3 regions of the Desulfovibrio legallii genome follow, and region 3 is predicted to be linked to each of the others. Evidence: predicted binding sites of a transcription regulator. Region 3 holds the regulator's gene; each other region holds the start of a gene.
The links. The regulator sigma-54, encoded in region 3, starts transcription at its own class of promoters, with help from an activator protein. The targets are predictions, from matches to a motif close to CTGGCACGGNNNNTGCTT.

Region 1: EB812_RS03075 (VgrG-related protein) is a predicted target of sigma-54. The motif match lies at 5,804-5,821, and genes of this name have one in related genera.
Region 2: EB812_RS09015 (DVU0150 family protein) is a predicted target of sigma-54. The motif match lies at 5,055-5,072, and genes of this name have one in related genera.

The regions. Positions count from the first base shown of each region.
Region 1 covers NZ_SIXC01000003.1:117,051-126,782, reverse strand. The annotation lists gene EB812_RS03095 (EAL domain-containing protein) at 1-1,939, shown strand, start outside; gene EB812_RS03090 (hypothetical protein) at 1,977-2,300, opposite strand; gene EB812_RS03085 (DUF8043 domain-containing protein) at 2,345-2,953, opposite strand; gene EB812_RS03080 (glycosyltransferase family 9 protein) at 3,019-4,647, opposite strand; gene EB812_RS03075 (VgrG-related protein) at 4,655-5,761, opposite strand; gene EB812_RS03070 (DedA family protein) at 5,904-6,551, opposite strand; gene EB812_RS03065 (alpha/beta hydrolase family protein) at 6,550-7,743, shown strand; gene EB812_RS03060 (hypothetical protein) at 8,059-8,742, shown strand; gene EB812_RS03055 (hypothetical protein) at 8,828-9,247, shown strand; gene ldhH (L-lactate dehydrogenase (quinone) large subunit LdhH) at 9,470-9,732, opposite strand, start outside.
Region 2 covers NZ_SIXC01000010.1:87,867-97,598, reverse strand. The annotation lists gene EB812_RS09025 (PEP/pyruvate-binding domain-containing protein) at 1-1,948, opposite strand, end outside; gene EB812_RS09020 (sigma-54-dependent transcriptional regulator) at 1,960-4,689, opposite strand; gene EB812_RS09015 (DVU0150 family protein) at 5,160-5,459, shown strand; gene EB812_RS09010 (sulfite exporter TauE/SafE family protein) at 5,476-6,540, shown strand; gene EB812_RS09005 (DUF4881 domain-containing protein) at 6,553-7,149, shown strand; gene EB812_RS09000 (hypothetical protein) at 7,354-7,683, shown strand; gene EB812_RS08995 (hypothetical protein) at 7,749-8,687, shown strand; gene fdnG (formate dehydrogenase-N subunit alpha) at 9,142-9,732, shown strand, end outside.
Region 3 covers NZ_SIXC01000006.1:178,158-187,889, forward strand. The annotation lists gene ispD (2-C-methyl-D-erythritol 4-phosphate cytidylyltransferase) at 1-722, opposite strand, end outside; RNA gene rnpB (RNase P RNA component class A) at 746-1,106, opposite strand; gene EB812_RS06535 (zinc ribbon domain-containing protein) at 1,431-2,210, opposite strand; gene EB812_RS06540 (Nif3-like dinuclear metal center hexameric protein) at 2,232-3,023, opposite strand; gene EB812_RS06545 (phosphoribosylformylglycinamidine synthase subunit PurQ) at 3,266-4,075, opposite strand; gene EB812_RS06550 (CTP synthase) at 4,335-5,990, shown strand; gene rpoN (RNA polymerase factor sigma-54) at 6,260-7,687, shown strand; gene hpf (ribosome hibernation-promoting factor, HPF/YfiA family) at 7,742-8,281, shown strand; gene rapZ (RNase adapter RapZ) at 8,449-9,378, shown strand; gene EB812_RS06570 (PTS sugar transporter subunit IIA) at 9,413-9,732, shown strand, end outside.

The DNA.
Region 1 (9,732 bases), on a different contig from region 3:
CATGCCGCTCCCCCGGGCAGTGGAGCTGGCTGAAAAAAATGAAATTGACGTTCTGGCCTGCCTGACCGGGGATTTTTTGCAGGACAAATCCCTTAACCTGCGCACCAGTCGTCCCTACCTGCGCTCCGTCAGCGTGCGCCTGAGCCGAGGAGATATCCGCGCCACGGACGAGGCGCGGGTGGCCCTGCAGGAAGGGCTTCTGCTCTCTGCCCAGGCGGCGGCAGCCCTTCCCGGCCGCAACATTGTGCAGCACCAGAGCCTGCGCGCCTGCCTGGACGACCTGACAGGGAACAGGGTGGACGCCGTCTACACCAATCTGCACATGGCCAGAGCCCTTCTGGCCGAACCACCCTACGCCGGACTGCGCGTGGAAGTGCAGCCCCACCTGCTCAGCAACCTGCGCATGGGCGTGGCTCCCCAGGCAGACAGCAGGATATTCAGCATCCTGGACAAATGCCTGCAGGCTTTGCCCCCCACGGATATTGACGGACCCGTGCTGGCAAATCTGCCCGCCACGGGCAAGGTCAGCTTGCCGGAATTTATCCGCCAGCACCCAGTGGGAACCATGGGGGGCACCGTTGCCGTCTTTGGCCTTGTGGTGGCGCTGCTGGCCTGCGCGCTGGCCATCAAATCCGGCAGCAAAAGGCGTATTGAAAACCTGCTCTACCGCGACGTCCTCACCGGCATGCCCAACCTGGAAAAATTCCGTGAAGACAGTACCCAGTTGCTCAAAACTGGCCAGGATCGTTACGCCCTGCTTATGGGCGACATCTGCCAGTTCAAAGCCATCAACGACCAGCTGGGCTTTTCTCGCGGGGATGAGGTGTTGCGCGCCTACAGCGCAATTTTGCAGGGACGGGTTTCCTCTGCCGAGCGTTGCGCCCGCGTTTCTTCGGATATTTTTGTATTGCTGCTGCGCTACACCGGCTGGGAACAGCTCAGCGCACGCATGGGCCAGATAGAAAGCGCCCTGGATTCCTGGCGGCGCTCACAGGAGCTGCCCTATAAAATCTGCACCGTCTACGGCGCCTATGAGGTGCTTGCCGACGAGGACAAGGACGTGCAGCGCATGCTGGACCTGGCCAACTACGCCCGCCATGAAGCCAAACGCACCCCCAACACGCGGCTTATGCGCTATGACGAACAAATGCGCCAGGAGGCCTTGCTGCATCAGGAGCTGAACAGCAGGCTGGAAACGGCGCTGAGCAACGGCGAACTGACGCCCTGGTTCCAGGCCAAGGTGGATATGCGCACGGGCAGCATTATCGGCGCAGAAGCCCTGGTGCGCTGGAACCATCCTACCCGCGGTCTGCTCATGCCGGGCAGCTTTATTCCCCTTTTTGAACGCAACGGGCTGGTTACCAGCATTGATCTGTACGTTTTTGAAGAAGTCTGCAAAGCGCTGCGCAGTTGGCAGTTGCGCAACTTGCCCACGCACATCATCTCCTGCAATTTTTCCCAGCTGCACTTTGACAGAAAGGATTTTCCCCAGCAACTGGCTGAAATTGCCGCCCGCTACGACGTGCCCCACGCCCTGCTGGAAGTGGAAATAACCGAAAGCGCCATTATGAAAAATCCTGAAGCCGCCTGGATGCAGATCATTCAGCTCAAACAAATGGGCTTCAAAACGGCCATTGACGATTTCGGCACAGGCTATTCTTCCCTGGGGCTGGTGCAGATGCTCAACACGGACGTCATCAAGGTGGATCGCAGCTTTGTCCAACGCGACTTGCCTGGTCAAAGGGCGCAGGTGGTGCTTGGCAACATCATCCGCATGGCCCTGGAACTGGATATGGCCGTCATCTGCGAAGGGGTGGAAACGGCGGAACAGGCCGCCATTCTTATGCGCCTCGGCTGCTTCAAGGCTCAGGGCTTTTTTTACGCCAAGCCCGAACCGGAGCGCGACTTTGAAGCGCGCCTGGCCCTGCAGCCATTTTAGGACAGGGCATTGCAACGTTGCAATGCCCTGACGTGCGCTATTGCAAGGCCTGACCCACTGCCTGGCGGTAGCCCGTAAGCCGCCGCCGCTCCCGGCGGGAGCGGCCCAAGCCGGCCTTGATCTCCTCGTGGGCCTTGCGGGCCATGCTGGTCAGGCTTTCCTGCAGGCGAACCAGCTCCTGCAGGCTTTCCCGGCACTGCTCCACAGAGCTCTCCTCCATGACCGTCCAGGCCATGCAGGTAACGGAATTGCGCCGCTCGGCCAGCGCTACGGCCTTATCATAGGCGCCGCCCTGCATGGCGGCCATTTCCTGCCGCGCCAGTTCCAGCGCTTCGTGCAGCAGGCCTGCGCTCTGTCCCATACCTTCCTCCGCTTTTCCTTAGGGCATTGCAGCGCTGCAATGCCCTACTGCGCCAAGGCCACAGCGGCCATGTCCGCATGCAGTTGCCTGCTCTCGCCCCCCCAGGTTTCGCACAAGGGCAAGAATTCAAACTCCAGCAGATCTGCCAGCAGCACCCAATCCTCGTTTTCCATCACGCCGCTCATTTCCGAAAGCAGGGCGGCAAGGCGCTCCACTCTGGCGGCCTGCTCCCCTGCCGCCTCATGGGCGTAACGCTGGCGCAGCGCAGCAAACATATTCAAAAAGTCGCGGGTCACGTCCAGCAGATCCTGAAAAAGCTCCAGAGCGTCCACATCCGCAGCCTCGCGGAACAGACGGCTCACCTCTCGCGCGCCTTTGGCCATCATGGCGGCCACCTTGTCCATCTCACCGGCCATATCCGTGGCCATGGCGTCCATGGGCACAGAACGCACCTCCAAAGAAGAAATACCGTCGCAGGCAATATCTTCGGCCTGGTGCGGATAAATTTCGGAAAAAGCCTCGTTGTTGACCAGCACATCGGTCACTACACGGTTTTCCAGCCTTACGTCCTGCATGAGGTCCAGCAGCGCTTCCTCCAGATTGCCGAACGCGGCAAGATTTTTTTCAGTCTTGGCGCCGTCGATAATAATCATGATTTCCTCCTGCTCCCCACGGGGAAGATTTTTCCGTAAAAACCCTGCGCGACAACTAGCAATAGTTATGCCAAGCCCTGCAACTTCTGTCGCCACTGCTCCAGATACACAGCCAGTTTTCCTGAAAATTGCAAAAATTCTGCAATATCATCACCCCTTGCCTGGCGCAGCTCACGCCAGAATCCCCCCAAAGCGGCCAGGGGTGGGCAGCCGTTGAGCAGGTTCTGCAGCCGTTCACAATTGCGCAGCAGCAGGGCCCCGGCCCTGGGGCTTTTGCCGGTCAGCGCACCTTGGGCCGCAATGGCCTGCAACAGAGTTACGGCCTGCTCCAGAGCTGCCCCCACTTCATGGGCAAAGGGCGGGCTGCAGGCCGTTACCGGGCAAGGCGGCAGAGGAGAAGGCACTGGGCGGTCCATATCGTCAAGAATATGACGCCAGAAATGCCGTTGCTGACGCATCCAGAGGCTGCGATCCTCCCCTTCCCGCCCCGCCAGGTCGCGCAAATCCATAAAGCCGCCCACATCCCGCCGACTCAACCAAATACGGACCTCGCCGCCGTTGCGCGCCAGCGGCGCGTCCTCCCAGCGGCCCGTACGGCACCAGGAGAGCGCCAGGGCCCCTGCCACAGCGGGGCTGATGCGTTCATGGCACTCCAGGTTGTGGGGGCAGGGCCGGTTGTAGGGGCAGGGATGGCAGTCCAAAGCGGGCTCCAGGCAGCAACAGGCGGGCAGATAGGGCCCCGTGTCCCAGGGCTGGGCCGTGGCCAGAAAAAGGGCCAGGCTGGGTACGCCAAGGCCTGCGGCCAGGTGCATGGTGCCCGTGTCGTTGGTAATAAGCAGGCGCAGTTGCGTGAGCACGGCCGCCAGTTGGGGCAGGTCTGTGCGGCCTGTAGCATTACAAAAAGGCGCGTTGGCCAGATCGGCGTACTCCTGGGCCAGAGAGGTTTCGGCAGGAGCGCCCAGCAACACGGGGCAGAGCCGCAGTTCGCGCCACAGCTGGTCCCCCACGACGGCAAAATGCCGCACAGGCCACTGCCGACGCGCCTCGCTGGCCCCCAGCTGCAGGCCCACAAAGCCTCGCGACTCTGCGGGCGCGGCGGCCAGCAGGGCCAACGCAGCCAGCCGGGTCTGCTCCGAGGGCGTCCGCAGGGCGGCGTCCCCCGCCGCGCCCACGGACGCTGTGCCCTTGGGCGCGCCCAGCATGCGAAACATGTCTACCAGATTGAACGGTGCATTAAGCCTGCCTGCTGTGGTCCCATTGAGAAAGGAGGCCCAGACCCCGTTGTTGCGGCCAAAGCCTTCCGCATCAAGGTCGAAGCCCCGCACAGAGCAGTCTGATCCGGCCAGCAGGCGGGTCAGCAGGCGGGCCGGCAGCGTGGTGGTAAGGTTGATGATTTCCTGCGGCTGGGCCACTCCGCGGACGCGGCGCGTCCAGGCCAGCAGATCGCCGGCGGCTCCCCGCCAATCACGGTCCAGCGCGGCCAGCCACTGCGCCCCCGGCAGGGGCCAGGCCCGCTCCACATGGCGCAACAGGCTCAGCGCGTCGGCAAAATTGTCCAGACAGACCAGCTGCACCCTTCGTCCGCGCCGGTGCAGATCTGTAATGAGCGCCTGACTCTGGAGCAGATCGCCCAGCCTGGTCAGGTTGACGACCAGACTGACGCCCGCTGCCGCGTCTTCCTTGGCCGCAGCCATACGCGCCTCAGGCCAGGGCGGCCGCGCCGCCGTCCAGCAGATTCAATGCCAGCATTTTTTCCTGCTTGAAGCGGTTGGCCACCGCCGCCTGCACGTTGCTGTCCGAAGAGCCGAACTGCCCCGCCCGGATTCTGTAGACATTGCTGATAAGTCTGCGCTCGTATCCAGGGTCTGTGGGGTTGCCGCTCATGGCGTCCGCGCGGTCGAAAATGCGCGCCGCCCCCGCCGGGCCGTGCTGTACGGCCGTGCTCCAGATGACTTCACGCATGGCGGTGGAGAGCGTATCTGCGCTCAGGCTGGTGCGCCGCGCAATGGCCTCCACCGCGGGCTCGTAGTGGCTTTGGCGCACAAAGGCCTCCTGCAGGTCTTCAAAGCGCTCCGGTTGTTCCCTGGCTATGGCCCGCCAGGCGTCGGGCATGGCGCCCTTGCGGCTGCCCGTATTGCCGGGACCGGCCGCACGCAGCCGCTGGGCAAGATCCGGGGCCGCACTGTCCAGAAAATCCAGAAAATCCCCCAGGCTGCCCGCCCGCGAAGAAACCTGGTACTTGCCGTAAGAGGTGCCCCCGTTGCGGTCGTAGCCCACAGCAGCAACGCCGTCCCCGCCCGATTCAAACCGGGCCGAAAGCTGCCCAAGCTCAGCTTCTTCCGCCTTGACGGCGGCCTTGCGCCGCGACGCGCCCCCGCCGGAACGCACAAAATCCCCCAGCCCCGCGCCGCCAAGGCGCAACATGTCCGACGACTGCCCCTGGGTCAGGGCGCGCAGGTGCCGGGCCGTACCCATGCTGCGGGCCAGATCCAGGGTAGAACCGTCGCCGCCCATGCTCTGCATGAGCCCTTCCAGGGCCTTGGTTTGCCGCATATCCGCCTGGGCTTTGTTGAAGGTCTGGGCGCGCAGCAAATCGCTGGGGCTGCGCCCCGCCAGAACCAGGCCGTTCTGGGGGACAACCGTGGGGGCGGCCTGCGCCTGCGCGGCGGCCGGAGGCTGACTGCGCATAAGGGCAGCGAAATTCGCCGGACGGTCCGTTGTCGTGGCGCGTGACCGTGCAGCCTGGGCCGCGGCCCCGGTCGACCCGCCTCCTGTGGGCGGCTGAATAAGGAAAGATGAAAGCGCCATGCGTGCCTCCTGTATGGCGGTCAGTCCACCGCACCCAAGAGGTAGCAAAGACAGTGCCAGAATCCTGTCAGAAAAATAATTCAGGCAGTTGCGAGGCCCGCTCCGCGTTTTCATCCTCCCCCGCCAAAGGCCCGACAGGGGCTCAGCCCTGCCGTTTGCCGCCGCACCGCGCCCGGAGAACCTCGATGAGCAGCGGCAGCAGAGAAAGCACAATAATAACGTAGACAATGATATTAAAATGCTGGCGCACCCAAGGAAGATTGCCCAAAAAATACCCAGCGGAAACAAGTCCACCCACCCAGAGTACGCAGCCTGTGATGTTGTAGACAAAAAAAGTGCGCGGGTGCATCAGGGCAATACCCGCTACAAAGGGGGCAAATGTGCGCACAACGGGGATGAAGCGGGCCAGTACAATAGCTTTTCCGCCGTGGCGCTCGTAAAACAGATGCGCCTTAAGCAGGTGATCCTTCTTGATCAGCCGGTTCTCCCGCGAAAAAATGGCCGGGCCCACATGCCGACCGATAAGGTAGTTGACCGCATCGCCGCCCACGCCCGCCGCCAGCAGCACACCCATGACTTCAGTATACCCCATAAGCCCGGCCCCGGCCGCCACTCCGGAGGCAAAGAGCAGAGAATCCCCCGGCAGAAAGGGCGTAACCACCAGCCCCGTTTCACAAAAGACGATAATGAACAGAATTGCGTACACCCACACGCCGTAGCGCGCCACCAATTCAAACAAGTGTACGTCAATATGCAGAACAAAATTTACAAAATACTGCAAAAATTCCATGCCGCAGGCCTCCGGTGAAGTGCGGGGCGCGCCCCAGGTCGCTCTTGTACCCCAGGGCCGCTTGTGGCACAACTCTGAGATGCGCACCCTGGCCGTTCTGATTTTCTGTCTTGTGGCCGCCCTGCCCCACGGGGTTCGGGCCGCCGAATCCTACCAGGTAGGCTTCTGCACCCTGGGTTCCTGGTCGGCGGACAAAAACCTGCGCCTGGACGTCAATGTCTGGTACCCCTCCGTCCGTCCGCCCCGCGACCTGAGCTACCCGCCGTGGGAGTTTTCCGCCGCCAGGGGCGGCAAGGCTGTGGAGGGGCGCTTTCCCCTGCTGCTGCTTTCACACGACACGGCGGGCACGCGCTTTTCCTACCACGACACGGCTTCGTGGCTGGCTTCCCGCGGCTTTGTGGTGGCCGCCCCTACCCACGCCCGCGACAATCTGGACCATATGGAAGATCTGCTCACCTGGTCCCAGCTGCAGACCAGAGCGCAGGAGCTTTCCGGCGTCATCGACCTGCTGCTGGCCGACCCGGAAACTGCCTCCAGTGTGGACGCCAACCGTATCGGCGTGCTGGGCTTCGGTGCCGGCGGCGCGGCGGCCCTGCTGCTGGGCGGCGCGTTGCCGGACTGCACGGCATGGAACAGTTACTGCGGCATGGCCGGGCGCAACGACCTCTACTGCAACCCCTGGGCGCGCACCCGCATGGACAAACTCTGCCAAAGTCTGCCCCTGACCAAAAGCCTGGCCGACCCCCGCGTGCGGGCCGTGGCGGCCGTGGCCCCCGGCTTCGGCATGCTTTTTTCGCGCGCCGCGTTTCGCTGGTTTTATCCTCCCCTGCTGCTGGTGGCCGCCCAGAACGACCAAAACAACCCCCCGGCCCTGCACGCCCGGCACATTTACAAGAATATGGAAAAGAAACCCCGCTGGCTGTACCTGCCAGGCGCGGACGCCGCCGCCTTTGCCGCCCCCTGCCCGGAAGCCCTGGCCGCCGAGCTGCCCGAGCTGTGCCGCCCCATGTCTGACTCCCTGCGCGGTGAACAACACCAGGCCCTGGATACCGCTCTGGCGGACTTTTTTCTGCACTACCTGGGCGGCGACAACCCGCCGCAGATTCCTCCGCCACCGGATCTCACGCCGCCCCAGCCCCAGCCGCAACCGGCCCCGCCGCCCACGATCAAAGCCCGCAAAAAGCGCGGCTGAGCAGGCTTTGACCCGCCCCTTGACACAACCAAAGCCAGCACATACAGCTTGGGCACAGTAACACGCGCGTCAAGGACCGCGCCCCGCCATCAGGGACGCCGCCGCGTGCGCGACGCGCACCGGTTTTGCCCCATCCCGCAGGGCGGGACGACCACAACCAGGATCCCCATGCGCCAGCTTTTTGCCACTTGCCTTCTTTTTGCCTGCTGGGTTTTCTGTCAGCCAGCGGCTCTGGCTGCCGCACCCCAGGAAACAGCCCCCCCGGGAACTGCACCCCAGGAAGCCACATCCCAAGAAGCCGCATCGCGGGGAGCCGTGCCCGCCTCCCCAGCAACCCTGCCGGCCGCGGCTGTTTCCCCAGCCCCCCGCGAGGCCATCCCCCCCAAGGCTGCTGCCCCCCATAACTCAGGACAAAACCGCACTGCTTACGACGACCAGACTGATCCCCCGGCAAGAACCGCGCCCCGGAACAGGACCAATCCCGACCGCGACGCTCTTTCCCCGGCCGCCCCTGCCACAGCCGCCTCCACCGAAGACGACGGCTGGACCATTATGCCCGCCGGCGCGCGCCCCACGTACATGGGCATCCACGGCGGCACCATGCCCGTAAGCCTGCTGGTCTACGGCGACGGCAGTTCGCTGGTGACCTTTGTGGGCCGCACGGGCAACGATTTTCTGGAGATACTGCGCCGCACAGACCTGCCCGTGCCCAGTCTGCTCAATGCCACGGCCCGGCCCGTAGGTGCGCCCTTGCCTACGGCCAACGGCACCGGGCTTATGGCCGGCAACGCCGCCGACAGCATTCCCGTGCTCAGCCTGCCCGGCGGCATCCTCTCCGGCACGGCGCTCAACTCCGGCCTGCTGCAGCCCTTTGGCCTTTCCGACAAGCCCCTGTCCATTGAAGGACAGGTCACCAGACCGCCCCATCTGACCCCCGTACGCCAATACCGACTGCTGTTTCGCCCGCAATATCTGCAGCCCCGACGCACACCTCGCTGATTCGGCCTTTGCCCCATCCCATATTTGTATTTTAATACATAATAGCATATAGACTCCTCAAAGTTCATCTTAGAGGAGTCTGAATATGTCTTTTGCATGCTACTCGCGCGCTCTGGAAGCGCTGCGCGCGGCCTGCGCGGCAGACACCAACCTGCCCGCGCCCCAGGCCCGACTGCTTTGTGACGGACTGGAAGTCCTGAGCGCCGACAGCCTGGGCTTTACCGCGGTTCTGGACGCGCAGAACCCTTTTTATCTGGAATTTATACGCTATCTGGAACAGGGCTGCCTTCTGGAAGAAGATGGCCTGGCGCTGCTGGAATGTCTGGTCATTTTTTTTCGCCTGCGCCAGACTCAGGAGCCGGAGCGGCCCCCAACCGCAGCGGAACTGCGTCTGCAGGACTACTTTGAACACAGCGGCCTGTGGGATCCGGCCGACGGCACCATGGTCAGCCAGTGGTACTGGCGGCGCATCCCGGAGATGACCTTGGACGCCGAAACCCATTGAGGAGAGATGCGGCGCAGACCGTGCACGTGCGGTCTGCGCCAGCTATTGCCACCGTTACCTGGGCCCCCCCGCACTGGCGCCAGCAGCGGGGGTTTGCCTTCTGTCGACCCCCATATCTTCTGCCGTCGCCGCGCATGGTCGCCAATGCAGAAGGCCGCCCCTGAAAGGGCGGCCTTCTGCATTGGTCAGGAACGCGACGGCAGAAGCCGCCGCAGGTCCCGATTATTTTTTCAGGTTTTCGGCCAAAAGCTCAGCGATGTGGTCCACCTTGATCTTGAGGCCTTTCTTTTCCGCGCCGCCGCGCAGCTGCATGACGCAGCCGGGGCAGTCCACCACCAGGCGGTCCGCGCCGGTTTCCTTCATATGGGTCAGCTTGTTTTCCAGCAGCTGGGCCGATATTTCGGGGAACTTCACGGAATAGCTGCCGCCAAAACCGCAACAGACTTCTTCTTCCTCGCAGGGCACATACTCAGCTGCATCGGCGA
Region 2 (9,732 bases), on a different contig from region 3:
TGGGGGCCGTGAGCCGACAGGCAAGACCGGCGTCTTTTTCGCTGACGCTGTCCGAGATCTGGAACATCTGGCTGTAGCTCAGCTCGTGGGCGTAGCGCATGACGTCGTGCAGGGATGTGCAGTGCTCCGGGCTGAAGGTGGCGGCTTGTGGATCCACCAGGTGCAGAGGCAGGATATAGGGGGCTACGCGCCGGAGCAACATGAGGGCCGGGCTGTCTGTCCGGCTGCGGGGGCGCACCAGACGCAGGGGCAAGAGTTCCGGCACCTCGCCGTCGTAGACCCGGCCGGACAGGGCGTCCACGGTCACCACCTGGCCGGGGGCGAGCAGACTCATGGCTCCGGGCAGATTCATAACTGTGGGCACGCCGAATTCCCGGCAGAGGGAGGCCATGTGCCCGGTGAGGCTGCCCGTTTCCGCCACGATGGCGGCGGCCCGGCGCATGGCCGTCATGGCGTTGGGGGAGGAGTGGGCCAGAAGCATGACCGCGCCTTCGGGAAAGTGGGTCATATCCTCGCCTTCGACCACGGGGGTCACGGGGCCGCAGCCCACGCCCCTGGCGGCCACGTCGCCGTCGGCCAGCAGGGGCCGCAGGTGCCCCAGGGCCGGGGCAGTGGCCAGTTCGGCCGTGCTGTCCAGGCCCATGGGGCGGGTTTGCAGCAGGACAATCTGATCATCCTCGTCCACAGCCCATTCCATGTCCTGGGGGTACTGGTAGTGGCGTTCCAGATCCAGCACCATGCGGGCCAGGGCGCGGGCCTGGTCGTCGCTCAGGCAGGGCACGTCGCGCAGGGCGTCGGGCACGGGTTCCAGCAGGCCTTCCACCAGACCGCCCGGCGTGCGGGAAAGGCGCAGGCGCATTTCTTTGTGAGCTATGGCGGCCTTGACGATTTTGCCCGTGGCGCGCGAAACCAGCCATTGGTCCGGCGTGCCGGAGCCGTCCACCACCATTTCGCCCAGGCCCCAGAGCCCGTTGACGACCACGCAGTTAGAGCGCAGGTCTACGGGATGGCGTGAAAAAGCCACGCCCGCCGCCTTGGCCCGGACCATTTCCAGACAGCACAGGCCCATGCCCGTGGCGTCCAGGGCGTAGCCGTGCCCGGCGCGGTAAGCCAAGGCGCGAGCGGAGAAGAGGCTGGCCATGACCTGACGGAAGGCCATGAGCAGATCCTGCCGGGTTACGCCCAGGATGCTGCGGTACTGGCCAGCAAAGGACTGCACGCCGTCTTCGGCTATGGCGCTGGAGCGCAGGGCGGCCACCACGTCCGCGCCGGTGCCGAAGGCCGCGTCCCAGGCTCCCAGCAGGGCCGTTTCCACTTCTGGCGGCATGGGGGCCGCCAGGAGGCGTTGCTCCACCTGGCGTGCAATGAGGGCAATGTCTTGGGGTTTGTCCGGATCCACGGAGCGCAGCAGGTCATAAATGCTTTTGAACAGGCCGGGCGTGCGCAGCAGAAACATGTTGCCCGCCTGAATAGTGATGGCAAAGCCGCGCGGCACGGGCATGGCGAGCATGTTGCGCAGTTCGCCCAGGTTGGCGTTTTTGCCGCCCACGCTGTAGGCCATGCTGGCGTCCACCTCATCCAGAGAAAGGACCAGCTGGGCCACGTCGCCCTGGGCATGTTGGCTCAGCTCTGTTTCAATGCGTGCGCCCAGGGCCCGCACCGTGCGCAGCAGGGCCGTCTGGCCGCCGTTGGCCAGGTGGTTGAGGGCTGTGGCCATGCGCTCGCTGAAGACCACGGCCCGGCGCGCGTTTTTGCGCACCTGGCCCACGTCCATGCTTTTGTCCCCGCGCTGGGCCTGGTCCAGGGCGGCCAGCACGCCGGCCAGGTCCGCGTTGGCCTGGAGCAGCTCCTTGAAGTCTTTGTAGCGGCTGTTGAACGAAGCCAGGGCCTGTTCGCGTCCGGGGCGCGCGGGCGGGCGGCCTATGAGTTTGCGCAGCAGAGGCAGCATGGGGGCCTCCTTTACGGTTCCACGGCCTTCTGTGACGTGCCGTGGGTTTGGGACTGAGGGGCAACAGCGGTTTTTCCCAGATCTGTAAGCAGATAGCGTTGGGCCGGACCCCGGCCCTCCCGGCGCAGCAGGCCCAGGGTCACCAGCAGCTGCAGATCGTAAAGGGCCGTGCGCACGGAAATGTCTTCGCCGACCAGGCCCTGGTACTCCTGGCGGCTGACAGATCCCTTGGCCGTCAGTAAGGGCCAGGTCCGCAGGATGCGCCTGTTGAGGCGGCCTTCTTGCCCGGCCCGGCGGGCCGCCAGCAGGAGGACGTCGGGCTCCGGCGCGGCGGTTGGCGGGGCGCTGTCAGGGGCGTCTGGGGCGTCTGCGGCGTCTGCGGCATCAGGGGCGTCTGGGGCCTGCGGTGCGGGGACGCGGCGTACCAGCGGGCCCGCCGGCGCGCCGGCGTCCTGCGCGTCAGTGGGCGTTTTCTGGTTGTCTGCCGGGGCGGTAGGGGGACGTGTCCCTGGCGGCGTTTGCGGCGGGGCAGGGCTGCCCGGCGGGGGCAATTGGATATTCTCCTCCTGCAGCAGGTCGCCTTCGCAGAAGGCCAGGGCGCGGGTGAGGGTGTTTTTGAGTTCGCGCACGTTGCCGGGCCAGGAATGGGCCATGAGCCGGGCCAGTGCGCCGCGGCTGAGGCGGGGCGGTCCAGTCGGCGCGGGTTTGCCCTCGGCCAGAGCCTTGCGCACGGCCGCTTCGTGGGCGGCGGTAAGGAAGCAGACCGTAAGCTCCGGGATGTCCTCCCTGCGTTTCCGCAAAGGGGGCGTATGGATAGTAATGACGGCCAGGCGGTAGTAGAGGTCTTCGCGAAAGCCGCCGCTGCGGGCGGCGTCCAGCAGGGGTGTGTTGGTGGCGGCGATAATGCGGGTATCAAAGGGCACGTCCTGGTCGCTGCCCAGAGGGCGGATGCAGCGGGTGGAGAGCGCCCGCAGCAGAGCCTGCTGCACCTTGGGCGCGGCATTGCCCACTTCATCCAGCATGAGAGTGCCGCCGCAGGCGGCCAGAAATGCGCCCTTGCGGCTTTGTTTGGCTTCGGTGAAGGCTCCCTTGGTATGCCCGAAGAGCGTATCCATGAGCAGGCTTTCGTCCAGTGCGCCGCAGTTGATGGTAATGAATGGCCCGGCGTGCCGGGCGCTCAGGCGGTGGATGGCGGCGGAGACCAGCTCTTTGCCCGTGCCCGTTTCGCCCACCACCAGCACGTCGGCCGTGACCTGGGCGGCCTTGCGCACCTGTTCGTAGAGGGCCCGCATGGGCGGGGAATTGCCCACCAGCCCGTGGGCGGGCAGATCCTGGGGATGGGGCAGATCCAGCACGGGTTCGCGCCGCCACTGGGCGTTGTGTTCCGCCTCCTGGCTGCGGCAGAGCTCTTTGGTCAGGCGCAGCCGTTCCAGCAGGGCGTCTATGCCCGCGCGCAGGCGTTCCAGCTCCACGGGCAAAGGGGGGAGCCCCAGGGGGGCGGCGCTGTCCGCGGCATTGCGTTCCTGCAGGCGCCTGGTCACGCTGTGCAGGCTGCCGCTCATCTGGCAGGCCAGCCACCACAGGCTCAGGCCCAGAAGCAAAAATCCTCCGCCGAAGGCGGCGATGTAGATGCTCATGATCTGCATGCCCGTGCGGGTGGTGGTGAAGCTGGTGTCCAGCACGGCCAGGCCACCCAGCACCACGGGGGGGGCCGCCACCTCAGGCTGAAAACTGACGGGCACATAGCTGACCCGCTCCACGCGCATCTGTCCGTTACTCCAGACGGTGACGCTTTCACGCATGGGCAGCTGGCCCGAACGGCCCTCTTGCACGTCGGCCACCATGCTCCAGTAGCTGAGGTGGTCCGGGCCGGGGCGGAAGGCCAGGTTAAAGCCCGGTCTGCCGAAGTCGCCGGCAAAGCCCGCCCGCACGATGTCTGTATTCAGACTTTTTTTGCGCAGGCTGGCGTCCTTGGGCTCGGACTGGAAGAGCATCCAGCCTTCACGGTCAAAAAACAGGCTGCGCACGCGCGTTTCCGCTTCGGCGGCAATGGGGGCTTCTGGGGCGGAATAGGCCGAGATGGTGTCGCGCAGTTCGCGCAGATCCAGAGAAAGGAGCAGACAGCCCGTGAAATTGCCCCGGCGGTCGTAGACCGGCGTGGAAAAGCGCAGCACATAGAGGGTCACGGTCTGCATGGCGCCGTCCATTGGCACCAGGGAGTAGACCGCCTCCAGAGGCTGCCCCACAGTGACGTAGCCGGGCCGCTGCTCGCCGCACATATGGTGGAAGGGACCGGTGGGGCTTTCCAGCGCGATTTTCGGAGGCACGCTGATGACCTTGCCCTCGTAGTTCATGAGGACATAGCGGTCTTCGGGGGCAATCCCCATGAAGGCCACTTCCCGGTAGCGCAGTCCTTTAGTCTGGACGCGGAAGCGAAAACGTTCGGTCATGGCCTGCAGGTCCATGGAGCCGGCGGCCAGGATGAGCAGCTGGTTGCGGGTTTCGGCCAGGGATTCTTCCAGCGCCAGGCGCATGGCCTGGGTCTGGAGTTGCGCGTTGCGCGCAATTGCGCGGTTTAGGACCGTATCCACGGCCTTGCCGGTGAACAGCACGATAAGCAGCAGCGCCAAGGCCAGCAGGGGCAGGCCCAGCATGAGCATGCGGCTGCACAGGCTGCGGTTGAGGAAGAAAGCGGTCAGCTCCAGCGAGTTGCCGCCCGGTAGGGGTCTGGGGAAACGCACGCCCGTCCTCCCTGTTGCGCAAAAAAGCGCAAGCGGTTCTGACTATAGGGGTCTTTATCACTCCGCGCAAGCTGTTTCTTGCAAAAATCGCGTGACACACCCGGATTTTTGTTCTGGAGGCTGCTGTCTCTGTTGTGGCGGGGTGCGCTGCCCTCCCCATGACGGACTGGGGACTGAGCTTCTTCAGCGCAAGGCCCGACCAGCGGCCCTGCACCCGCGCAACGGCCTGCGCGGCCAGCTCTCCGGGCCGGTTCCGGAAAGTTTTTTTGCGCGGCGCCTCCTCCTGTGGCAGGGCGGTTTTTATCCCTTTTTCCCCTCAGACCAGGGGCCATTGCGCGCCTTGCGCTTTGGGGCGGCGCCGCGCAATGGCACGGCAGTTGCTATAATTTTCACAATTGCATGGCATGTGCGGCGCGCCGTGGGCTGCGTTGCGACACTGGCCCGGAAATTGTCTGGATATGGAGGGAATCATGAGCAAGCTGCGTAGGTTCTGGACCTGGATCACCGGCAGCGCCCTGCTGGTCACGGTTTTGCCGTCCCTGGCCCTGGCGGCCAAGAAGTCGGCGGATGTGGTCATTGTGGCGGATACCCGCAAACTGGACGGCATCCTCTACTGGTGGGCGGAAATGTATAATGAAAGCCATTTCTTTTTCGCCATTCTGACCATGATCATCATCCCTATCGTGGGTGTGATCTTCGGCTGGCTGGCCGACCTGGTCATGTCGCACATCGGTATTGACCTCAAGCACCGCGAACTGGCGGAAAAGTAGCCGGAAGGAGGCGCATATGGACTGGTTGTATATGTTGATGCCCATTTCCGGCGTGCACATCTTCTGGCCGGGACTGATCATTCTGGGCTTGGGCGTGGGAATCATCGGCGGGTTCTTCGGCATGGGCGGCGCGTGGATGGTTACGCCCGGCCTGAACATTCTGGGCTTTCCCATGGCATTTGCCATTGGTACGGACATGGCGCAGATGGCGGGCAAATCGCTCATCTCCACCATGCGGCACGGCAAGTTCGGCAATGTGGACTATGCCCTGGGCCTGACCATGCTGATAGGAACCATCTTCGGCATGGAACTGGGCGCGCAGATGGTCATGTGGCTGGAGCGCCTGGGCTCCGTGGACAAAGTGGTGCGCTGGCTCTATGTGGTGCTGCTTTTCTTGTTGGCCTGGCTGGTCTTTCACGACATCGCCGCGCGCAAGCGCAAGGAACGTGAGGCTCTGGCCCAGCACAAGCAGCTGGACAGCACCGCCACCGGCGTGGACTGGGCCTCGCGCCTGCAGGCCATCCGCATTCCGCCCGTGGTGCACTACAAGCACGCCAACATCACCTGCTCTGCCTGGTTGCCCCTGGTCGTCAGCCTTTTCACCGGTTGGCTGGCCGGTATCCTGGGCATCGGCGGCGGCTTGATCCGCATGCCCGCCCTGGTCTACCTGGTCGGTTGCCCCACGCACCTGGCCGTGGGCACAGACCTTTTTGAAGTGGCCATCTCCGGCCTCTATGGTGCGGCCTCCTACGCCTACAAAGGCCGCGTGGAACTTTTGGCTGCCCTGATCATGCTCTGCGGCGCGGCCATCGGCGCGCAGATCGGCGTGGTCGCCACAAAGTACGTCAAGGGCTACGGCATCCGCTTTGTGTTCGGTCTGGCCGTGGTGGGCTGCCTTCTTTCCGTGCTGCTCAAGCTGCTGCAGGCCGAACTGCCTGCCTGGAACTGGCTGCTCGGCCCTGTGGCCACAGTGGTGGTGCTCACCCTGGTCACCGGCATTTCCCTCTACATCACCGTCAAGATGGTGCAGGGAGCCAAGGCGGAATTGGCCGCCAAGAAGCGCCAGCCCGCCGGCAACTAAAGGAGACGCGCCATGAAGATACGCAATCTGCTGTTTACGTTGGCAATGGCCGGCTCTCTTGCCCTACTTGCCGGCTGCAACTTTGATGGCGGGGTGGAGCAGGGCCGTTGTGTGGCCTTTGACCCCGCGGCCAAAACCATGACCATCGTGGTGGACGTGACCCACGACCAGTTCAACCCGCACTACAGCGGCGGCGTGCATACTTTTAAACTGCCCGTCGAAGCCAAGGATATGGGCCCCGCGCCCATGGTTGGCGGCCGCCTGATGATCGACATCAACAAGTCCGTGGTGCTGATCTACGACCAGGCCTCCAAGTCCGTGCGCGAACTGCCCGTGCAGTTTACGGATGTGGAAAAGAACATTGGCGCGGACCATCCCAAGGTGGCGGGCAAGACCTTCCCCGTGGTGGATAAGGAACAGAGCTCTGTTACCGTATACTCCGCCAGGCTCAAGGCCTTGATTACCTTTAAGGTGCCGGCTGAGGCCCTGGATCTGCCGCCCTACGCCTGGACGGCGGGGCACGAAATGCGCGTGGCCTTCCGTAATGCCGAAAAGGGCCAGGCCATCCGTATTATGAATGTAACCAAGACCAATATCTTCAAGAAGTAGCCCCCACGTCGGGCGGGGGATCATGCCGCCCCCGCCTGTAGACACGCGGCGGCTCCCCTCTGCCGCGCAGGCCGGCCGGAGCGGAACAGGTCCGCTCCGGCTTTGGCAAAAGCGCCGCCTACGGCCCCGGCCTGGACAGGACAACTCTCCGCCGCGTCCGGCCGTTACCGGGCGCTGCCCGCATGCGGCACACAGGAGGATGCAGTGAACAGCTACCGTCAGTCTCTCTATACGGGCGTCATCCGCGTTCTGGCCAACCTGGTCATGGTGGCGGCCGTGTTTGTAGGCATGTACATGTCCGCCCACAGTACAGCGGCTTCGGAACTGGTGTTCAGCGTCTGGTTTTTCGGCATCAGTCTGCCCGTCTGGGGGGCGGCCTTTTGGCTGACCCGCCTGGTGCGTCGCCGCTGGCCCGCCGTTGGGCAAAGCCTGGTGGACCTGCCCAAACGCGGCCCTTGCCTGGTCTGCTGGCAGGTGGCCCAGACGGCCACGCAGCCGCTGCCCGTCCGCAGCCGTGGGGGCCGGACCGCGTAATGCGCCGCCGCGGCCTTGCCATGCCCCCGTGTCCGAGGCATAACCGCGGCAAGGAGGAAAACCGCATGTCCCCTACGCCCACCCCTCTGTCAACCTCGCCGGACGCATCTTCGCTGACTGCCCCGGCATCCGCCGCTTGGCGGGACTACGGCCGTTTGCGCGGTTATCAACGGCGGTTGGGCGTGTGTTGCGCCGTGTTTCTGGCCCTGGCCTTGCTGGCCCTGCTGGACGGCGCGCAGGGGCTTATGCGTGCCGGTGCGGGCGTGCTGGACCTTGTGCCCGGCCAGGGCCTGGAGATCTCCGGCCCGGCAGCCTTGAAAAACCCCGTGGACAGTGACCTGCAGGCGGTTTTTACCCCGTCGGTCCCAGATCTGACTTTCCGACTGGAAGGCTTTTTCACCGGCTACTGGATGGGCAACGGCATGTGGCGTGCCGCAGTGGCCGCCGGTCCCTCAACGGAACCGGGCCGGTACGATCTGCTGGTGCGCTTCCGCGGCGCGCCCCCCAGCACGGAGCAGCACCTGACCGTGCAGGTGTACGCCGACGCGCGCTCCCTACGTGCGGCCTCCCTCTCTCTGCTGCAAAGGCTGCTGGGCTGGAACCCTTTTATTTTGGCCGCAAGCCTGGCTTTGCCCGGTCTTGCAGGTGGGGTGCTGGTCTTTGCCCTGGGCAGTCGCTGCCAGAATCTGCTGGCGACCCTGGGCTGCGGTGAAGTGCTGCGCGTGCAGTCGGAAAAGACAGCCCTGCGTCTGTGGTGTCTGCTGCTGGGTGCGCCGCCCCCGCCGCCGGGCACGTCCTGCACGGTGCTGGACCCGCAAGGTTGGCCCCTGGTCCAGGCTCAGGCCCAGGCCCAGCCCGCTAAACCCCGTGGCGTGCTGGAACTGCTGCTGGAACAACAATCTTTTGCCGCGTCGAATGCGGCCCGTTCCGCCGTGCGGCCCGGCTGCCTTGTGCGCCTGCGGCCCCCCAAGGGGCTGCGCACTCCTCAGGACACAAGGCGCTGACCCATGGCCAGGCCGTGCGGGGCGCGTCCCCCGCGCGGCCTATCGCCGTTGTGTCCTTTCCCCCTCCTGCAAAAAATTCCCCCCATAGATAAATGACAGACATGCCTTGGAGACAAAGAGGCTGTCGGCTGCGCACGCAACCGCCAGGGCACTTCAAGGTTGCAATGGCTAACCTGCTTCCCCGCGCAATAATCTCCCTTTCGCCTGTGGGCGTCAGCGTCTGTCTATAAAATGGTATACCATTCTGCATGGTTGGATGGGCATAAAAAGGGGGCAGATCTCCTTGTAAAAAATGGTACAGCCTTGCGCTGTCACGGTTTTTAGATTAGGGTGACACTAATTCCTTCCGTTGCGGAAGAGGAGGGGTCGTGCTGTGGCGCGGCCGCAACGCGGAGCGTCCGGAGCTGCCTCGGCTCCGCCCGCCCTGTACCGGTCAACACCAAGGAGAGGTATAATGAAAAGCACCCGACGGAGTTTCCTCAAGGGCGTCGGTGCCGGAGTCCTCTGTCTCACGCTGGGGCAGTTGGGCTTTGATCTGGGCGAGGCCCAGGCCTATGCCGGCAAGCTCAAAATCGAGGGCGCCAAGGAAGTCATCAGCGTCTGTCCGTTCTGTTCCGTGTGCTGTCAGGTCATCGCCTATGTGCGGGACGGCAAGCTGGTCTCCACCGAGGGCGACCCCGACTTCCCCGTGAACGAAGGGGCCCTTTGCGCCAAGGGCGCGGCCTTGTTTTCCATGTACACCAACGATCACCGCCTGCACAAACCGCTCTACCGCGCACCGCACAGCGACGCCTGGGTGGAGAAAGACTGGGAGTGGTGTCTGAACCAGATCGCCCGGCGCGTAAAAGAAACGCGCGACCGTGATATGGTGCTTAAAAACGCTAAAGGCCAGACGGTCAACCGTCTGGACACCATCTTCTGGATGGGCACCAGCCACGCCTCCAATGAGGAATGTGCGGCCATCCATCAAGCCATGCGCGGCCTGGGAGTTGTCCATATGGACCACCAGGCCCGGGTCTGACACAGCCCCACTGTTGCGGCTCTG
Region 3 (9,732 bases):
GGGCGCAGCAAATCCAGGTCTTGGGGATGGGTCAGTTTGACATTGACGGTTTCGCCTGGCACTACGCGCACCTCCTCGCCCAGGGCTTCCAGCAGGGCTGCGTCGTCCGTGGCCGGGCCGCCGGGGGCGGCCAGAGCCGCCGCATGGGCGCGGCGCAGGGTCGCGCAGCAAAAGCCCTGCGGGGTCTGCACGGCCGCCAGGCTGTGCCGGGGCAGGGTGGCAAGCACCTTGCCTTCCGCCACGGTTTTAATGGTATCGGTGACGGGCAGAGCGGGCACTACGCCCACTGCGCCTTCCCGCAAGGCCGCACAGACGCGCTGCACCAGGGCCGGGCTCACAAAGGGGCGGGCCGCATCGTGCACCAGCACCCAGCGCGTGCGCGCGGGCAGGGCGGCCAAACCCTGGCGTACGGAATCCTGCCGGGTTTCGCCGCCGTCGGCGCAGACCCAGGGCAAGCCGAGGTCGTGGCTGCGGCACAGGGCGCGCAGGCGCTCTTCTTCCGCCGCGCGGCGCTGGGGCGGAAAAACAAAGACCAGACCGGCCGTCAGGCCGCTGCGGCTCATGGCCTGGGCTGCGTGCCAGTAGAGGGGCAGGCCGCGCCAGGGCAAAAACTGTTTGGCTTCGCCGCCTGTGGCGGCCGCCATGCGACTGCCGTGCCCGGCGGCCAGCACCAGGGCCCAGGGAGCATCTTCGGCGTCGGACGTGAAAACAGGTTGGGGCATGGGCGTGCTCACAGTATAAAAACAACGGGAGTGGGACGATAAGCCGGGTTCTGTCCGCGCGGCAAGCGCGCGTGACCGTCATTCCTCTAGGAGCGCAGTTGCCTGCGCCCTCCAGCAACCTACCCGGAAGGCATGGGCCGGGCCGGCCGCCTTCCCTATTTGGTCTTGCTCCAGACGGGGTATGCCGAGCATGCCGCGTCACCGCGGCATCTGGTGGGCTCTTGCCCCACCGTTTCACCCTTACCCCGCACGCGGCGGGGCGGTTTGCTTTCTGTGGCGCTGTCCGAGGGTCGCCCCTCCTGGGTGTTACCCAGCGTCCTGCCCTGTGGAGCCCGGACTTTCCTCCCCGGGCACGCGGCCCGCGGCGACGGTCTGTCCCACTCCCGTTACTTTGTGTTGCGGTCTTGCGTGCAGACCACAGCAAAACCGTACGGCTGCAGTTCAGGGCATTGCAACGTTGCCCTGCCCTGGCGGTTGCATAAGCAAACGCCCGCCGTGGAGGCGCACGCGCAGGTCTTTGCGCGCTTGAGCGTCGGGACGAGCGTGCCGTAACCTTTGGGAATACATATTCTCAAAGCTAGGCGGCTCTGGCGCTCCGGCGGCAGCGTAAACCCGCTTGCCTCAAGTGGCTGCTGCGCCTGCGGGGCAATAACCAGCCGTTGTGTCGGCTCCGGTTCCCACGCAGGCCGGTGTGCCGGGCAAGCGGCCTCAGGCCTGGTCGTTGGCCGGGGCCTGCGGTGCGCACTGGGGCTGCTCCGCATCCTGAAAATGTTCGCACCAGAAAATCAGGCGCTGGCAGTTGGGGCAGCTCAATATCTGCTGGCCGCGCTGCAGCTCGATGAAGGTCTGCGGCGGCACGGCGATGTGGCAGCCCGTGCAGACGCCTTCCCGCACAGCCACGATGACCGGGTGATCCAGCCGCTCACGGATGAATTCGTAGCGCAGAAAAACCGGGTGGGGGATGGCCGTGCCCACATTGGCGCGTTTGGCGTCCAACTGCACCAGACTGGCCTGGGCTTTTTGCAGCCGGGCGTCCAGATTGCTGCGTTTGTCTTCCAGTTCGGCCTTGAGGGCGTTATAAGTTACGTCCAGTTCGGCTAGGGCGTCGTTCTGGCTTTGGACTTCATCCAGCAAGGTCATTTTTTCTTCTTCGCGGGAGCGATTGACCTTTTCCATGCTGTCCATTTCGCGCAGTACGGCGTGATATTCGCGGGTATTGCCCACCAGGGTGAGCTTGTTTTTGCTTTTTTTGATGCGGGCCGCGTCATCGTCGATTTCGAGCGAAAGACGCTTCTGCTGCTCCTGCAGGTGGGTCAGCTTGTCCAGCACATAATTGCGTTGGGTTTCCACCGCGGCAAAGCGCTGTTCCAGGGCTTCCAGATCGCCGGGGGCGCGGTCCAGCTCCTGCCGGACTTCGTGGATGGCGTCGTCAACTTTTTGCAGTTCAACAAGTTGACGGATTTGTTCAAAATAGACGGCACTGCTCATGGAAGAGGTCCTCCTCGCGGATCAGGAAAAAACAACAGGGCGGAAGGGCGATCGCGACGGCACAAAGTGTACGGCCACGCCCGTCAAGGTCTGTTGCAGCAACAGGCTCATGTGGCGCATCATTTCTTCTTCCAGGCTATGGTGCCCCACGTCCAGAAGGCAGACGGCGGCTTCGAGAGCCGCGTGATACTTGATGTCGCCGGTAATATACAACTGTGCGTCGGCCTGGGCCGCCGCGTCCATCAGAGAGGCGCCCGAACCGGTGCAGTAAGCCACCCGGCGCACGTGGGTCGCCTGCGGGCCGCAGCAGACGGCCGTGCTCAGGTCCAGCCGCCGCGCCAGGCGTGCGGCCAGATCAGCCACGGAACAGGCCTGGGGCAGGTCGCCCGCCAGGCCGTAGCCGGGGGGCAGCTCCGTCCCCTGGGCCGGGGCTGCGGGTTCCAGCACGCAAAGGTTGTTGAGTTCCAGCTCCCGCGCCAGCCAGCCCGCCGGTCCGTGGGGGTTGACGTCCAGCGACGTGTGCGCGGCGTAGAGGGGCACATCCGCGCTCAGCAGCAGGCGCAGGGCCTCGTGGTAGTTGTTGCAGCAATTGGGCAGGGTGGGCTTGAGGGTCAGGGGATGGTGGCTGAGGACCATCTCCGCCCCTTGAGCTAGGGCGGCGGCCAAGGAGGCCGGCGTGGGGTCCAGGCACACGGCCAGACTGCGCACTTCTGTGCGGCGGGCCGCCACCTGCAGGCCGGAAAGATCCCAGGACGCAGCCTGCCCCAGAGGCGCAATTTTTTCTATGGCGTCAATAATTTCAATCAGTTGCATGTATTTCACCGGGAATAAAAAAGGCACTTTCGCGCTCTGTGCTACAAAAGTGCCCTTGGTGCGGCGGCAAGAAAACGTTGTGCGACGCTTGCGGCAATGGAATGACACACCTCTGTAAACAGGTGGGGAGCTGTTCCCGACCCGCATGCTCTTAATCGAGGAAGGATAGAGAGAGAGCCGGGTATTGTCAAGCCGCGTTGCCGACCAAGGCCAGACCCATGGCCCGCAACGCGGCGCAAAACTTACAGCTCACGCAGATAGCGCACAGCATTGACGAAAAGCAGCGTGCCCGGCGGGTCCAACTCACCCCTGGTCCAGCCCGGGTGGTTGGTGACATGGTGAAATGCCTCAGGGTGGGGCATAAGGCCCAGCACGCGGCCGGTGGGATCCGTGAGGCCGGCGATGGCCAGGGCCGATCCATTGGGGTTATAAGGATATTCCTGGGTGGGCAGGCCTGTCTTTGGGTCGGCGTACTGCAGGGCGATAAGGTTTTCTTTCTGCAGGCGGCTCAGGCAATCCGCGTCGCGGGGCACCAGCTTGCCCTCGCCGTGGCGCACGGGCATGGCCAGGGGGGGCAGGCCTTTGGTGAACACGCAGGGGCTTTGGGCGTTGGGCGCAAGGCGCACCCAGCGGTCTTCAAAGCGGGCGGAGTCGTTGTGTCCCAGCGAGACCTGGCGTTCGAAGCGGTGGCCGTCCAGGGCGGGCAGCACGCCCAGCTTGACCAGCAGCTGAAAGCCGTTGCAGATGCCCAGCACCAGCTTGCCGGCCTCAAGAAAGCGGTCCAGTTGCTCCCGCAGGGGCACGCCCGCAGCGTCTTCAAGGTAGCGCCAGCGCATAACGGCGGTCTGGGCCGCGCCCAAATCGTCGCCGTCCAGAAAGCCACCGGGAAAAATGAGGAAGTGATAGTCGTCCAAGTGAACCTTGGCGGCCACCAGGTCGGAAAAGTGCACCACGTCGGCCCGGTCGGCTCCGGCCAGGCGGGCGGTGTGGGCGGTTTCCAGATGCGAATTGGTGCCGTAGCCGGTGATGACCAGCGTATTGACCGTGCCCATGCGGGGAAAGCCTCCTTGACAAACAGCGCCGCCTGCCGACCCCTGCCGGCGACGGCATACGGCAGCGGGGCCCGGCGCGGCCGGCCCGCCGCAAGCGCGGGAGGGGGCCCCGTACGGGATGCCCGTCTGCATGGGGAATACCACACTACGTACCTTGCTTTGGATAGTCAATGCTGGCAAAAAAAATCGTCTTGGTGTATGTAGACGAAGATGTGCTTGGGGATGTGCCTTGGCACGCCACAATCAAGGTTGAGAGGCCATGAAAACAAAGTATATTTTTGTGACGGGCGGTGTGCTTTCGTCACTGGGCAAAGGCCTGGCGGCCGCTTCCCTGGGCGCGTTGCTGCAGACGCGCGGGCTGACGGTCACCATCCAGAAGCTGGACCCGTACATTAACGTGGACCCCGGCACAATGAACCCTTTTCAGCACGGCGAAGTCTTTGTCACCGACGACGGCGCCGAAACCGACCTGGACCTGGGCCACTATGAGCGCTACCTCAACGTGCCCATGTCCCGCAAGAACAACACCACCTCCGGGGCCATTTACAACCACGTCATTGCCAAAGAGCGCCACGGCGACTATCTGGGCGCCACGGTGCAGGTGATTCCCCACATCACCGATGAGATTAAGAGCGTGGTGCTTTCGCTGGCTGAAGGCGATGACGCGCCAGACGTGGCCATCATCGAAATCGGCGGCACCGTGGGCGACATTGAAGGCCTGCCTTTTCTGGAGGCCATCCGCCAGCTGCGTTCGGAGCTGGGCCGCGACAATTGCCTGAACATCCACCTCACCTTGGTGCCCTACTTGCGCACGGCGGGTGAGCACAAGACCAAGCCCACCCAGCACAGCGTCAAAGAGCTGCTCTCCATCGGCATTCAGCCGGACATCATCCTCTGCCGCTGCGAGCAGAGCATCCCCGAAGAGCTGCGCCGCAAGATCGCCCTGTTCTGCAATGTGGACCAGGACGCCGTGTTCTCTTCGGTGGACGTAAACAACATTTATGAAGTGCCCCTCAAGTTTTATGAGGAGGGCTTTGACCAGAAAGTGGCCATCATGCTGCGCCTGCCCGCGCGCAATGCCCACCTGGAAGCCTGGGAAAAGCTGGTCAGCGATTGCGCCAATCCCAAAGGCCAGGTAACCATTGCCATTGTGGGCAAGTATGTGGATCTGAAGGAAGCCTACAAGAGCCTGCACGAGGCGCTTATCCACGGCGGGGTGGCCAACCGGGTGGATGTGGAGCTGCGCTACGTCAATTCAGAAAATGTGACCGAGGCCAATGCCGCCGGGCACTTTGAGGGCTGTGACGGCATCTTGGTGCCCGGAGGTTTCGGCTACCGGGGGGTGGAGGGCAAAATTGCGGCCATCCGCTACGCGCGGGAAAAGGGCGTGCCTTTCTTCGGCATTTGCCTTGGCATGCAGTGCGCCGTCATTGAATTTGCCCGGCACGTGGCCGGGTTGGAAGATGCCAATTCCGAGGAATTTAACCCTCTTTCCGACCACAAGGTCATTTACCTCATGACGGAATGGTACGACTTCCGTACCAAGAACGTGGAGCGGCGCGACGCCGGCAGCGACAAGGGCGGCACCATGCGCCTGGGCGCGTACCCCTGCAAGCTGCTGCCCGGCACCAAGGCGCACGATGCCTACAAAAAAGACCTGGTGGAGGAGCGCCACCGCCACCGCTACGAGTTCAACAACGCTTTTCGCGAGATGTTCGGCCAGAAGGGCATGGTCTTCAGCGGTACGGCTCCGGACGACTCACTGGTGGAAATCATTGAGCTGCCGGACCATCCCTGGTTTCTGGGCTGCCAGTTCCATCCGGAATTCAAATCCCGGCCCATGAACGCGCACCCTTTGTTCCGCGAGTTTATCGGCGCGGCCAAAAAATACGCCAAGGGACACGGCAGGAGCTGAGCTTCGGCCTTTGCGCCCGGCTTGTACAGGGCCGTTCCGTGAAGGGCCGCGCGGCGTCGCGCCTTTCGCGGAGCGGCTTTTTTGGCGCCAAAGGGCGGCTTGGGCTGTGACGTGCAGCGTCCCTTGGCGGCGACTGGGCCACCAAATCGCGGGGGCGGTCCATTGCGCCCGCACAACTGCTGGCTATTGCATAATTTTTATAGCTGTGGCACATTCCTTGTAAACAAAAATCAGGTAGTTTTCTCGTCGCTTGAGGGCGGAAGGGACACATGGCACTGGAACTTCGGCAGCAACTAAAGCTGGCACAACAATTGGTGATGACCCCGCAACTGCAGCAGGCCATCAAATTGTTGCAGCTCTCTCGTCTGGAACTTCTGGAAACGGTCCAGCAGGAGCTGGTGGAAAACCCGTTTCTGGAGGAATCCGGCGGCGAAGAGGCCGGGCCGGAAACCGTGGCCGAAGACGGGCGCGAACCCGTGGCCGAAGAGGTCTATGACCGTGAGCTGGCCAAGGACGCCGACTGGGAAGATTATCTGGGTGAATTTGCCAGTACCCCCCGCCTGTCGCAGTCCCGCGAGTACGAGGCCGCCGAAGAAATTTCGCCCTTGGAGGCCCGCTACGCCGCCAAGCCCACCTTGGAAGGCCACCTGCTCTGGCAGCTCCGGCTTTCGCAGTTGACCGACGCACAGAAGGCCATTGGCGAGGTGATCATCGGCAACCTTTCTTCATCGGGCTATTTGCAGGCCAGCGTGGAGGAAGTGGCGGAGATGGCCCACGCCGCGCCCGACGAGGTGCGCGCCGTTCTTGAAAAGGTGCAGCATTTTGACCCTGTGGGCGTGGCCGCCCGGGACGCGCGGGAGTGTCTGCTGGTGCAGATCCGCAATCTGCACTATGACCGCGACCCCATCCTTGTGGAGTTGGTTACATCCCACCTGGAAGATCTGGAGGCAAAACGTTACAAGCCCCTGCTGCGCAAGTTCAAGCTGGATATGGAAGGCCTGCGGGAGTATCTGGACATCATCCAGAGCCTGGACCCGCTGCCCGGCGCCAGCTTTGGCGGGGGCGAGCCCACCTATGTGAGCCCGGACGTTTTTGTCTACAAAGTGGGCGATGAGTTTGTGATCCTGCTCAATGAGGATGGTTTGCCGCAGCTGCAGCTTTCGGCCATGAGCGGGATGGATCTGACCGCCGCTTCGGAGAAGGAAAAGGAATACTGTTCCGAAAAAATCCGCTCCGCTTCCTGGCTGATTAAAAGCCTTTACCAGCGCCAACGGACCCTGTATAAAGTGATGGAGAGCATTGTGCGTCACCAGCGGCCTTTTTTTGAAGAGGGCGTCACCAGGCTGGCCCCGCTCATCCTCAAGGACATTGCCGACGATATCGGCATGCACGAGTCCACGGTAAGCCGCATCACCACCAACAAATATGTGGCTACGCCCCACGGCATTTTTGAACTGAAATTTTTCTTCAACAGCGGGCTGGAACTGGACGACGGCAGCCAGGTGGGCTCTGAAAGCGTCAAGGCGCTGATCAAAAAATTTATTGCGGATGAAGACCCCCACGCGCCCTTGAGCGACGAACGCATCGGCGAAATGCTCAAAGAGCGCCTCAAGGTCAACATCGCCCGACGCACGGTGGCCAAATACCGCACCGCTCTCGATATTCCTTCTTCATCACGGCGCAAGGAGCACTTTTAGGCCCCTGTCTGGTCCGGCCTTAAGCGCCCCGGCGCCCCACACCAGGAGGACTTCATGAACATCTCCTTCGCCTTCAAAAACTTCGACGCCTCCGACCATCTGAAAAAATACGCTCGCCGCCGCATGGAAAAGCTGGGGCGGTTTTTTGGCAAATCCGCCGGTCTGGACGTGGCCGTGGTGCTGACCGTGGACAAATTCCGCCATCGCTGCGAGGTTACCGTCACCGGCGAGGGCCTGCACATTAATGCTTCAGAACAGACTTCGGACATGTACGCCGCCATTGACCTGGTGACGGACAAGGTGGAAGCCCAGATCAAGCGTCAGGTTTCACGGGTCAAGGAGCAGCGCCGCAAGGCCCGCAACGCCGAAGTGGACGTGTTTACCTATACCGTGGACGCCGAAGGCGAGGCCCCGCAGCCTGTGGAAGGTACGGACCGGCTGGCCACAAAACCCCTGCATCTGGATGAGGCGCTCATGCAGCTGGATTCCATCGGTAGTGATTTTCTGGTCTTTTTTAATGCGGAGAACAGCCGTATCAATGTGGTTTATCGTACGCGCGCCAGCGGGTATGCGTTGATTGATCCCGTATTGTAGGCGCAAGTGCTTCCTGGGCGGGGCTTTCCTCCGTCCGAAGTAAGCCTTTTGCAGGGGCCGCTCGGTTGGAGCGGCCCCACGCGGCTGCATACGGCGGGTTTCCCTGCAGCGGCAGGCGAGAGATCGGGGCGGCCRTGGACGAACCGGCCTTGCCGCGAGAGGGCGTTATGAGCAAAACCGTAGCGGCGGCTGCCGCCTCCACATCCACAAGTGCGCCGGCCTCTGCGCCGGTGCGGGTCTGCGTGGTTACGGGGCTTTCCGGTGCGGGCAAGAGCACCGCGCTGAAAGTGTTTGAAGACATGGGGCACTTTGTGGTGGACGGCCTGCCCGCCAGCCTGGCGCCGGAAATGGCGGCCATGATGTCCCGCCCTTCAATGAGCCATTTTCAGGGCATTGCGCTGGGCATGGACCTGCGGCAAAGCACTTTTCTGGACGACCTGAACGCCTCGCTGGAGGCCCTGGCCGCGCAGAGCATTCGCCCCACCTTGTTGTTTCTGGAGGCCTCGACGCAGGAGCTTATGCGCCGGTACGCCACCACCAGGCGGCCCCACCCCCTGGAGCGGGAGGGCATGGGCCTGGAGGCGGCCCTCAAGGCGGAGCGCGACAAGCTGCGTCCTTTGCGGGAGCTGGCCGATCTGGTGGTGGATACTACGCGGTTTTCCATCCACGATCTGCGCAGAGCCATTCAGAAGCGCTGGGGCAGCAGCCGGGGCAGACTGCGGGCCATCCGGGTCAATGTCATTTCCTTCGGCTTCAAGTACGGCGTACCGCGTGAGGCGGATTTGGTTTTTGACCTGCGCTTTTTGCCCAATCCCTATTTTCTGGAAAATCTGCGCCCCCTCTGCGGCCGGGACAAGCCCGTGGCCGACTACGTTTTTGCCACGCCCCAGGCGCGGGAATTTCGCGCCAAGTTGTTGGACCTGCTGTTTTTCATGTTGCCGCTCATGGAAACAGAAGGGCGTTACAGGGTGACCATTGCCGTGGGTTGCACCGGCGGCCGCCATCGCTCTGTGGCCATGGCCGAGGCCCTGTGGCAGGCGCTCCGGCAGGCGGACTATCCGGCCTCTCTTGAGCACCGGCATCTTGAACTTGGTTGAAAAAGCTGGCACGCTCAGCCCTGCGAGGTTTGTCATGACGGACGAAAATACTGCAAACGTCGAAAACGGCGAGCAGGACGCCGGCGGTCGGGTCGGCGTTATTGTGGTTTCCCATGCCGACTACGGTTCGGCCATGCTCCGCACGGCGGAATTTATTCTGGGGCCGCAGAGCGACTGTTGCTCCATTAGTGTGGACGTGGCCCACGAAGTGTCCGAAACCGTGCGCCGTCTGGACGACGCAGCCCAGCGCCTGGACAAGGGTGCCGGCGTCATTGTGCTTACGGATATGTTTGGCGGCACGCCTACCAATCTGGCCCTTTCACTGTTGGCCACCCACAAGGTGGAGGTGGTCAC